Linked DNA regions of Immundisolibacter sp.. The protein of the gene in region 1 interacts with the protein of each later gene in a pairwise test. Links are inferred from orthologs where the notes say so. Each region holds a gene or a part of one and is shown on either strand. Other genes may lie near its edges.

The links. Proteins that work in one complex are often made in the same cells at the same time.
Region 2: the proteins of uvrA (region 1) and uvrB interact in binary tests that used the Escherichia coli proteins (3 or more experiments, as listed by UniProt). The link is inferred for Immundisolibacter sp. from one-to-one orthologs.

What each region holds. Positions count from the first base shown.
Region 1 is NZ_JACIZD010000021.1:2,073-7,679, reverse strand. What follows is about bases 635-4,060. They hold uvrA (excinuclease ABC subunit UvrA), read left to right. Parts: upstream 635-980; coding sequence 981-3,860; downstream 3,861-4,060. Other genes in these bases: H5U26_RS14065 (MFS transporter), read left to right, coding at 3,857-4,060; glcF (glycolate oxidase subunit GlcF), read right to left, coding at 635-753. Also shown: more of glcF, read right to left, coding at 1-634; more of H5U26_RS14065, read left to right, coding at 4,061-5,062; H5U26_RS14060 (glutathione S-transferase family protein), read left to right, coding at 5,115-5,607. UniProt on the Escherichia coli protein: The UvrABC repair system catalyzes the recognition and processing of DNA lesions. UvrA is an ATPase and a DNA-binding protein. A damage recognition complex composed of 2 UvrA and 2 UvrB subunits scans DNA for abnormalities.
Region 2 is NZ_JACIZD010000011.1:13,298-18,445, reverse strand. The notes cover bases 1,439-4,405. They hold uvrB (excinuclease ABC subunit UvrB), read right to left. Parts: upstream 3,954-4,405; coding sequence 1,923-3,953; downstream 1,439-1,922. Other genes in these bases: H5U26_RS11300 (pyridoxal phosphate-dependent aminotransferase), read left to right, coding at 4,030-4,405; H5U26_RS11315 (TrpB-like pyridoxal phosphate-dependent enzyme), read left to right, coding at 1,439-1,496. In the rest of the region: more of H5U26_RS11315, read left to right, coding at 144-1,438; more of H5U26_RS11300, read left to right, coding at 4,406-5,148. UniProt on the Escherichia coli protein: The UvrABC repair system catalyzes the recognition and processing of DNA lesions. A damage recognition complex composed of 2 UvrA and 2 UvrB subunits scans DNA for abnormalities.

The DNA.
Region 1 (5,607 bases):
CGCGCAGCCGCTGGCGGTGACCACGATGGCTTCCGCGCCGGCTTGCAGCTGCGGCCACCAGGCGTCGATGTTGCGGCGCATGAAATCCCGCGCCTCGTCGGTGGCGGTCAGGTGGTGGCTGAGCGCGCCGCAGCAGCCGCTGCTGGCGATGACATCCAGTTGAATGCCGAGCCGATCCAGCACGCGCGCGGTGGCGGCGTTGATGCGCGGGTCGAGCGCGTCCTGCACGCAGCCGGCCAGCAGCAGCATGCGCCGCGCGTGGCGGCTGGTCGGCCGTGGCCCGGCTGCGCGGGCCGGCGGAATAAGGGCTTTCAGGCTGGCCGGCAACAGCGGGCGCGCCAGTCTGCCGAGTCCCAGCACGGCCGCAAAGCGGCCGGCGTGCGGCAAAACCAGGCGCAGACCCCAGCGCACAAGGCGCTCGCCGGGGCGGCGCGGCGCCGCCTGTTCGGCGACTTCGCGGCCGTAGTCCAACACGCGGCCGTACTCCACGCCCGCCGGGCAGGTGGTCTCGCAGGCGCGGCAGCTCAGGCAGCGATCAAGGTGCGTGCGCAGGCTGGGCGCGACCACGCCGGTCTCGATGGCGTCCTTGATCTGGTAGATGCGACCGCGCGGGCCGTCGAGCTCGTCGCGGCGAATCTGAAACGTCGGGCAGGTGACGTTGCAGAAGCCGCAGTGCACGCACTTGCGCACGATGCGCTCGACGGCGGCGCCCTCGGCGGTGGTACGCACGTGGTGCGGAAATTGCGTCTGCATGGAATCCCCCGCTGAGTCTGGCGCCGCCAGAAGGCCCGACGGCGCGTAGCCGCGAACCTTAGGGGGAAGCGCGGAACAAATCCATCCCGGAGTTCGCGGCGCCCGGCAGCGGTGAAAAGCAGTGCAGGAGCGCAGCTGTGCTGCGCGATGCTTCGTACTTTGCGCCGTGCTTCGCACGCCCCGTACCATGGCCGGTTTGCAGCCGCCGCCCGTCGCAAGCCCACATCATGAGCAGCATTCCCGAAGGCCAGCCCGCCATCCGCATCCGCGGCGCGCGCACCCACAACCTGAAGAACATCGACCTCGATCTGCCACGCGACAAGCTGACGGTCATCACCGGCCCGTCGGGGTCCGGCAAGTCCTCGCTGGCCTTCGACACGCTGTACGCGGAGGGCCAGCGCCGCTACGTGGAATCGTTGTCCGCCTACGCGCGCCAGTTCCTGTCGGTGATGGAAAAGCCGGACGTCGATCACATCGAGGGCCTGTCGCCGGCCATCTCGATCGAGCAGAAATCGACCTCCCACAACCCGCGCTCGACGGTCGGCACCATCACCGAGATTTACGACTACCTGCGCCTGCTGTACGCCCGCGTCGGCGAGCCGCAGTGCCCGGAGCACGGCGTGGTGCTGCGCGCGCAGACGGTCAGCCAGATGGTCGACACGCTGCTGGCGCTGCCCGAGGAAACGCGCGTCATGCTGCTGGCGCCGGTGGTCGCCGGGCGCAAGGGCGAGCACGCGCAGTTGATCGAGGGCCTGCGCGGGCGCGGCTACGTGCGGGCGCGCATCGACGGCGAGCTGGTGGAACTCGACCAGGCGCCGCCGCTGGATGGCAAGCGCAAGCACAACGTGGAGGTGGTGGTCGACCGGCTGCGCCTGCGCCCGGACGCGCAAAGCCGCCTGGCCGATTCGCTGGAAGCGGCGCTGGCGCTCGGCGACGGCATCGTCAAGGTGGCGTTTCTGGACCAGGACACGGCCGAGCTGCTGTTCTCGGCCCGCTTTGCCTGCCCGCACTGCGGCTACTCGCTGGCGGAGCTCGAACCGCGCCTGTTCTCGTTCAACAACCCGGCCGGCGCCTGTCCGGAGTGCGACGGCCTGGGGGTGGCGCAGTTCTTCGACCCGCAGCGCATCGTCGCCGATCCGAGCCTCAGCCTGGCCGCCGGCGCCATTCCCGGCTGGGACCGGCGCAATGCCTATTACATGCACATCCTGCAGGGCCTGGCCCGGCACTACGGCTTCGACATCGAAACGCCGTTCGAGGAACTGGCGCAGCTGCACCAGCAGGCGATCCTGTTCGGCAGCGGCGAGGAGCAAATCAACTTCACCTACGCCGGCCCGGACGGGCGCGGCAAGCGCAAGCGGCACGCCTTCGAAGGCATCGTCAACAACTTTGCCCGTCGCTACCGCGAGACCGACTCGAATGCCGTGCGCGAGCACCTGTCGCGCTTTCTGGGCAACCGGCTGTGCACCGCCTGTGGCGGCAGCCGGCTGCGGCGCGAGGCGCGCCACGTCTACATCGCCGGCCGGCCGCTGCCGGAGCTGGTGGTGCTGCCGGTGGGCCAGGCGCGGGCGTTTTTCAGCACGCTGGAACTGCCCGGCGCACGCGGCACCATCGCCCAGAAGATCCTGCGCGAGATCGAGGCCCGGCTGGGCTTTCTGGTCAACGTCGGCCTCGACTACCTGACCCTGGCCCGCTCGGCCGACACCCTGTCCGGCGGCGAAGCGCAGCGCATCCGCCTGGCCAGCCAGATCGGCGCCGGCCTGGTCGGCGTGCTGTACGTGCTGGACGAGCCGTCCATCGGCCTGCACCAGCGCGACAACCAGCGCCTGCTGTCCACGCTCACCTACCTTCGCGATCTGGGCAACACGGTGATCGTGATCGAGCATGACGAGGATGCCATGCGCCTGGCCGACCACCTGGTCGACATCGGCCCCGGCGCCGGCGTGCACGGCGGCTACATCATTGCCGAGGGCACGCCGGCCCAGATCATCGCCAACCCGGATTCGGTCACCGGCCAGTACCTGTCCGGCAAGCGCGCCATTGCCCTGCCGGCCACGCGCACGCCGCCCGACCCGCAGCGGGTTCTGCGCATCGAGGGCGCCAGCGGCAACAACCTGCGGGACGTGACGGTGGAAATCCCGCTCGGCCTGCTGACCTGCATCACCGGCGTGTCCGGCTCCGGCAAGTCCACGCTGATCAACGAGACGCTGTACAAGGCGGTGGCGCAGAAGCTGAACCAGGCGCGCGACGAGCCGGCCCCGTATCAGGCCATCCACGGCCTGGAACAGATCGACAAGGTGGTCAACATCGACCAAAGCCCGATCGGCAGAACACCCCGTTCGAATCCGGCCACTTACACCGGACTTTTCACGCCGATCCGCGAACTGATGGCCGGCACGCCGGAGGCGCGCGCCCGCGCCTACGGGCCGGGGCGTTTCAGCTTCAACGTGGCCGGTGGCCGCTGCGAGGCCTGCCAGGGCGACGGCATGCTCAAGGTCGAGATGCACTTCCTGGCCGACATTTACGTGCCGTGTGACATATGTCACGGCCAGCGCTACAACCGCGAGACTCTGGAGATTCAATACAAGGGCAGGAACATCCACCAGATTCTGGACATGACCATCGAACAGGCGGGCGAGTTCTTCAGCGCCGTGCCCATCGTCAAGCGCAAGCTCGACACGCTCAGCGCCGTCGGCCTGGGTTACGTGCGTCTGGGTCAGGCCGCCACCACCCTGTCCGGCGGCGAGGCGCAGCGCGTCAAGCTGTCGCGCGAACTATCCAAGCGCGACACCGGTCGCACTCTGTACATCCTGGACGAACCGACCACCGGCCTGCACTTCCAGGACATCGAGCTGCTGCTGGGCGTGCTCACGCGCCTGCGCGACGACGGCAACACGCTGGTGGTGATCGAGCACAACCTGGACGTGATCAAGACCGCCGACTGGCTGATCGATCTTGGCCCCGAGGGCGGCAGCGGCGGCGGCCAGATCCTGGCCTGCGGCACACCGGAAGACCTGGCGCTGGAACCGCACTCGCACACCGGGCGCTTTCTGGCGCCGCTGCTGGCGCGGCAGGCCAAAACATCCCAACGAGGCAAACGCAGCGCGTGAGCCCGACCCTCCCGGCCGGCGCCCCACTGCGCCCGCTGCAACGCGCCCTGGTCTACGCCAGCGCGTTTTTCGGCATCACCACCGAGTCGCTGATCGGCATGCTGCTGCCGCTGTGGGCACTCGACCGCGGCCTGCCACCGGCACAACTGGGCATTGCGGTGGCGCTGGCCTCGCTCAGCCCGCTGCTGCTGGCGGTGCCGGCGGGCGCGCTGTGCGACCGCTACGGCGACCGGCGAATCATGCTGTGGGCGGGTCTCGGCGCCGGCCTGACGGCGGCCCTGTATCCGCTGGCCGGCGGCTTCCTGAGCGCCTGTGGCCTGCAGTTGCTGGGCGGACTGGCGCGCAGCATGAGCTGGCTGTCGGCGCAGTCCTACGCCATCCGCGCCACGCCAACCGGCGAGCGCAACAGCTTCATGGGCCGATTTTCCTTTGCCGGCAGCATCGGCATGTTGCTGGCGCCGCTGGCGGCCGGCGCGCTGGTCAGCTGGCAGGGCTTGGGCGCCGGTTTCCTGCTGATGGCCATGTGGGGCGGACTGCTGACGCTGGTGGCCCTGCCCCTGCCCGACATCCGCGAACACGAGCGCGTCGGCACGCTGTGGCAGGTGACCGGCGGCGCCTATCGACAGGCCTTGCCGCTGCTGTGGCAGGCGCCGCTGCTGATCGTCATGCTGCTCACCCTGCTGCGGCTGTCGTCAGCCGCCGTCAATGCGTCGTTCTACCCGGTGCACCTGGACCAGATCGGCTTCTCGGCGGCGCGCATCGGCTTCATGTTTGCCTGCATCAATGGGGCGGTTTCGGTCGGTTCGCTCATGGCCGCACAGCTCATCCGGCGCAGTTCCATGACCGCGGTACTGTTCGGGTCCATCGTGCTGGCCACCTTGTCCATCAGCGCGGTACCGCTCGTAACCGCCCCGCTCGCGGTCGGGCTGCTGAGCGCCCTGCATGGCCTGGGCCTGGGCCTCAGCCTGCCGACGCTGCTGGCCGCCATCGGCCGTCAGACCGCCCCCAGCCAGCGCGGGCTGGTAATCGGCCTGCGCACGCTGTTCAACCGGCTGGGCTACTTCGCCGTGCCGGTGCTGCTGGGCGGGCTGGTGCACGGGCTGGGCCTGAAGGGCGCGTTTCTGGCCACCGGCGCGCTGCTGCTGGCGGGCCTGGCCGGCACCTACGCCTACCTGCGCCGCAGTCGCCTCACGTACGATTGATCGCCGCACGCAACACGGCGGCGCCATTCACCCACCCGAGGAGAGCCTTGTCATGACCGTCGTATTCGGTGCCCCGATTTCCCCGTTCGTGCGCAAGGTGCGCGTCGCGCTGGCGGAAAAGAACATCCCGTACGAGCTGAATCCGGTGTTCCCAGGCAGCGACGACCCCGAGTTCCGGGCCCTGAGCCCGTTCGGCAAGGTGCCGGCCTTTCGCGACGAGCACGTCGGCCTGGCCGATTCGAGCGTGATCTGCGCCTACATCGAGAAACGCTACCCGACGCCGGCCCTGCTGCCGGCCGACCCGGCCGCCTACGCCACCGCACTGTGGCTGGAGGAGTACGCCGACAGCAAGCTGTTCCATGTCTGCACCGAGGGTGTGTTCTTCGAGCGCATCGTCAAGAGCAAGCTGCGCGGCCTGCCGGTGGACGAGGCCAAGGTCGCCGCCGCCCTGCACGAACTGCCGGCGGTGTGCGGCTACCTCGAACAGCAGATCACCACCGGTGCCCTGGGTGGCAAGACGCTGACGCTGGGCGACATAGCGGTCG
Region 2 (5,148 bases), on another replicon or contig:
AGGCGGGCTTCATGGCGCCGCCGGCAGAATCGCCGGGAAGCCCGTCACGACCGGCCGGTGGATGCGGCTGCCGCCGGGCGCAGTGGCGCTCAGGCCGTGTTCCGGCATATGTTCCGGCCTCACGCCGCAGGGGAGAACACGCCATGACCGATACCAAGTTCCTGCTGCCCGAGTCGGCCATCCCGACCCACTGGTACAACGTGGTAGCGGATTTTCCGGCCCCGCCCGAGCCGCCGCGCGGACCGGACGGAAAGATTCTGGCGCCGGATGCGCTGTCGGCCATCTTCCCGCCAGCCCTGATCGAGCAGGAGATGTCCGCCCAGCGCTGGCTGCCGATTCCGGACGCGGTGCGCGACATCTACCGCCTGTGGCGGCCGGCGCCGCTGTACCGCGCGCACCGCCTGGAGCAGGCATTGGGCACCCCGGCACGGCTCTACTACAAGTACGAGGGCGTCAGCCCGGCCGGCTCACACAAGCCCAACACCGCGGTGCCGCAGGCCTGGTACAACGCGCAGGCCGGCGTGCAGCGCCTGACCACCGAAACCGGCGCCGGGCAGTGGGGCTCGTCGCTGGCCATGGCCGGCCAGATGCTGGGCGTCGAGGTGCGCGTGTACATGGTGCGCGTCAGCTACGACCAGAAGCCGCACCGCCGCTCGATGATGCGCACCTGGGGCGCCGAGGTCATCGCCAGCCCCAGTCCGCACACCGCCGCCGGCCGGGCGATGCTGCAACAAGACCCCGACTCGCCGGGCTCGCTGGGCATGGCGATCAGCGAGGCGGTCGAGGAAGCTGCCGGCCGCGCCGACACCAACTACGCGCTCGGCTCCGTGCTGAACCACGTCATGCTGCACCAGACCGTGATCGGCCTGGAGGCGAAGACGCAGATGGCGCTGGCCGGCGATTATCCGGATGTGGTGATCGCCCCCTGCGGCGGCGGATCGAACTTTGCCGGGCTGGCATTTCCGTTCGTGGCCGACAAGGCCGCCGGCCGGCAGGTGCGCCTGCTGGCGGTGGAGCCGGCGTCCTGCCCCACGCTGACGCGCGGCGCCTATGCCTACGACTATGGCGATACGGCGGGCCTCACACCCATCATGCGCATGTATACGCTGGGGCACGATTTCGTGCCGCCCGGCATCCACGCCGGCGGCCTGCGCTACCACGGCAGCGCGCCGCTGGTGGCGCAGCTGCGCCACGCCGGCATCGTCGAGGCACGCGCCGTGCCGCAGCTGGCCACCTTCGAGGCCGGCGTGCTGTTCGCCCGCAGCGAGGGCATCATCCCGGCGCCGGAGTCCAACCACGCCATCCGCGCCGCCATCGACGAAGCACTGGAGGCGAAACAGGCCGGCGAGCCGCGGGTGATCCTTTTCAACCTGTCCGGCCACGGCCATTTCGACATGGCCTCGTATGACCGCTATTTCGCCGGGGAACTGCGCGATTACGACTACCCCGAAACCGCCATCGCGGACGCGCTGAAGCGGCTGCCGACGGTCGGCTGAGCGGTCAGACACGCGGGCCGGGTCCCGCCCCGCGGCCCGGCATCAACGGCCGTCAGCGCTCGATGCGGGATATCTTCGTGTCCCCGATGGTGAGCCCCGCCATCAGCCCCTGCTGGCTGAAGCTGAAGGCATACGCATCATCCTTGAGCGTGGAGGTAGACAGATTCTTGGCTGCTCCCTCGTCGACCAGCACCGGCGTCGGCCCGACGCCGAGCACCCAGCCCTTCGTCTCACGCAGGTGGTTCAGCGCCGCGCCGGTCACCAGAAACACCACCTAACCGTACGACTGCGCGCCGGCCTGCAGGCCCCACGACCCGGACACCGAGTGGTAGCAACCGTCGAGCCGGGAACGTTCCCCTGGGGATGGGGGAGCGTCAAGACGCAAGCGTTTCCTTGAGCCCCACGAGCGGGGCCCCGTCCGTTGAGTTACGGCAGGACGACATCCACCGCCCCGCCGCGCAGGGCCAGCTCGCGGATGGCGTGGATGCGATCGCGCACCTGCGCCGCCTGTTCGAATTCCAGGTTCTCGGCGTGGCGGTACATGTCCTGTTCCAGGCGGGCGATGAGCTGGCCGATCTGGCGCGGCGACATGGCGCCGTAATCGGCGGCGTCTTCGGCCACCTTGGCCACCCGGCGGCGTTCCTGGGCCGGTTCCTTGCGGCCGATGTCGAGCAGTTCGCCGACGGCCTTTTGCACGCCGCGCGGGGTGATGCCGTGCTCGGCGTTGTAGGCGATCTGCTTGGCGCGGCGGCGGTCGGTCTCGGCCAGGGCGCGCTGCATGGAGCCGGTGATGCGGTCGGCGTACAGGATGGCCCGGCCGTTCAGGTTGCGCGCGGCGCGGCCGATGGTCTGGATCAGCGACTGTTCGGAACGCAGGAAGCCTTCCTTGTCGGCGTCCAGGATGGCCACCAGGGCCACTTCGGGCATGTCCAGGCCCTCGCGCAGCAGGTTGATGCCGACCAGCGCGTCGAAGGCGCCCAGGCGCAGGTCGCGGATGATCTCGGACCGTTCCACGGTCTCGACGTCGGCGTGCAGGTAGCGCACACGCACGCCGTGCTCGGACAGGTACTCGGTCAGGTCCTCGGCCATGCGCTTGGTCAGCGTGGTGATCAGCACGCGCTGGTCGGCGGCCGCGCAGCGGGTAATTTCCGACAGCAGGTCGTCCACCTGCGTGGCCACCGGCCGGATTTCGACCTCCGGGTCGACCAGGCCGGTCGGGCGCACCACCTGTTCGATGACGGTGGACGTGCGGCCGAGTTCGTACGGCCCCGGCGTGGCGGAAACGAAGATGGTCTGCGGCGCCAGGCGCTCCCATTCCTCGAACTTCAGCGGCCGATTGTCCAGCGCCGAGGGCAGGCGAAAGCCGTAGTCGACCAGCACTTCCTTGCGCGAGCGGTCGCCGCGGTACATGGCGCGCAGCTGCGGGGTCATGACGTGCGCCTCGTCCACCACCAGCAGGGCGTCGGGCGGCAGGTAGTCGAACAGGGTCGGCGGCGCCTCGCCGGGGCCGCGGCCCGACAGGTAGCGCGAGTAGTTCTCGATGCCGGAGCAGTAGCCGAGCTCCTGCAGCATCTCCATATCGAAGCGCGTGCGCTCCTCCAGGCGCTGGGCTTCCAGCAGCTTGCCGGCGGCGCGCAGGGCGGTCAGGCGCGGGCCAAGTTCCTGGCGAATCTGCTCCACTGCCGCGCGGATGGTGTCCTTGGGCGTGACGTAGTGGGTCTTGGGGTAGATGGTCAGGCGCGGCACGCGGCGCTGGATGGCGCCGGTCAGCGGGTCGAAGTAGGCCAGCGACTCGATTTCGTCATCGAACAGCTCGATGCGCACGGCGTCGGTCTCCGACTCGGCCGGGAACACGTCGATGATCTCGCCGCGCACGCGGTAGGTGCCGCGCGTTAGGTTCAGGTCGTTGCGCGTGTACTGGAGCTCGGCCAGGCGGCGCAGGATGGCGCGCTGGTCGATGCGCTCGCCGCGCGACAGGTGCAGCACCATGCTCAGGTACATGCGCGGGTCGCCCAGGCCGTAGATGGCCGACACCGACGCCACCACGATCACGTCGCGCCGCTCCAGCACCGCCTTGGTGGCGGACAGGCGCAGCTGCTCGATCTGCGCGTTGATGGAGGCGTCCTTCTCGATATAGGTGTCGGACGCCGGCACGTAGGCTTCCGGTTGGTAGTAGTCGTAGTAGGAGACGAAGTACTCGACCGCGTTGTGCGGAAAGAAATCCCGGAACTCCGCGTACAACTGCGCCGCCAGGGTCTTGTTGTGCGCCAGCACCATGGTCGGGCGCTGCACCGCCTGGATGACGTTGGCAATGGTGAAGGTCTTGCCCGAGCCGGTGACGCCCAGCAGCACCTGCGCGTCCTCGCCGGCCTGCAGCCCCTCGATCAGGCGGGCGATGGCCTGCGGCTGGTCGCCGGCCGGCGCGTAGGGACTGACGAGTTGGAACGGTTGGCTCATGGGGTACGCTGGCGGCGGGCAAACTCGTATATTAGCCGCCCTTTTTTTGCCGTCTGCCCATATCGGGGTAACCACCGTGGAACTCAAGCTCGCCGCCCGCGTCGCCGCCATCAAGCCGTCCGCCACCATGGCCGTCACCGCCAAGGCCAAGGAGCTGCAGGCCGCCGGGCGCAAGGTGATTGGCCTGGGCGCCGGCGAGCCGGATTTCGACACGCCGCAGCACATCAAGGACGCCGCCAAGGCCGCCATCGACCGCGGCTTCACCAAATACACGGCGGTCGAGGGCACGCCCGAGTTGCGCCGCGCCATCGTCGACAAGTTCGCGCGCGAGAACGGTCTCAGCTACCAGCCGGCGCAGATTCTGGTCTCGTCCGGCGGCAAGCAGAGCTTCTACAACCTGGCGCAGGTGCTGCTGGAGGAGGGCGACGAGGTCATCATCCCGGCGCCGTACTGGGTGTCCTATCCGGACATCGTGCTGCTGGCCGGCGCCACGCCGGTGATCCTGCAAACCGATCTGGACGGCCACTTCAAGATCAGCCCGGCGCAGCTGGAGGCGGCCATCACGTCGCGCACCAAACTGCTGGTGCTCAACAGCCCGTCGAATCCCACCGGCAGCGTCTATTCGGAAGCCGAACTGGCCGCCCTGGCCGAGGTGCTGCTGCGCCACCCGCAGGTGTGGATCGCCAGCGACGACATGTACGAGCACATCCGCTGGGACGGCGCGCCGTTTCGCAACATCCTGAACGCCTGCCCGGCGCTGTACGAGCGCACGATGGTGCTCAACGGCGTCTCGAAGGCGTATTCGATGACCGGCTGGCGCATCGGCTACGCCGCCGGTGATGCCCGCGTCATCAGCGAGATGGCCAAGATCCAGTCGCAGAGCACGTCCAACGCCTGTTCCATCTCGCAGGTGGCGGCGCAGGCCGCCCTGGAAGGCGATCAGGGCTTCATCCAGCAGATGAACACTGCCTTCAAGCAGCGCCACGACTTCGTGGTGGCGGCGCTGAACGACATCAAGGGCATCCGCTGCGCGCCGGCCGACGGGGCGTTCTACTGCTTCTTCAGCGTGGCCGACGCCATCGCCGCCACGCCGGGGGTCAGCGACGACGTCGAGTTCGCCGCCTGGCTGATGGAAAAGGCCGAGGTCGCCCTGGTGCCCGGCAGCGCCTTTGGCGCCCCCGGCTACCTGCGCCTG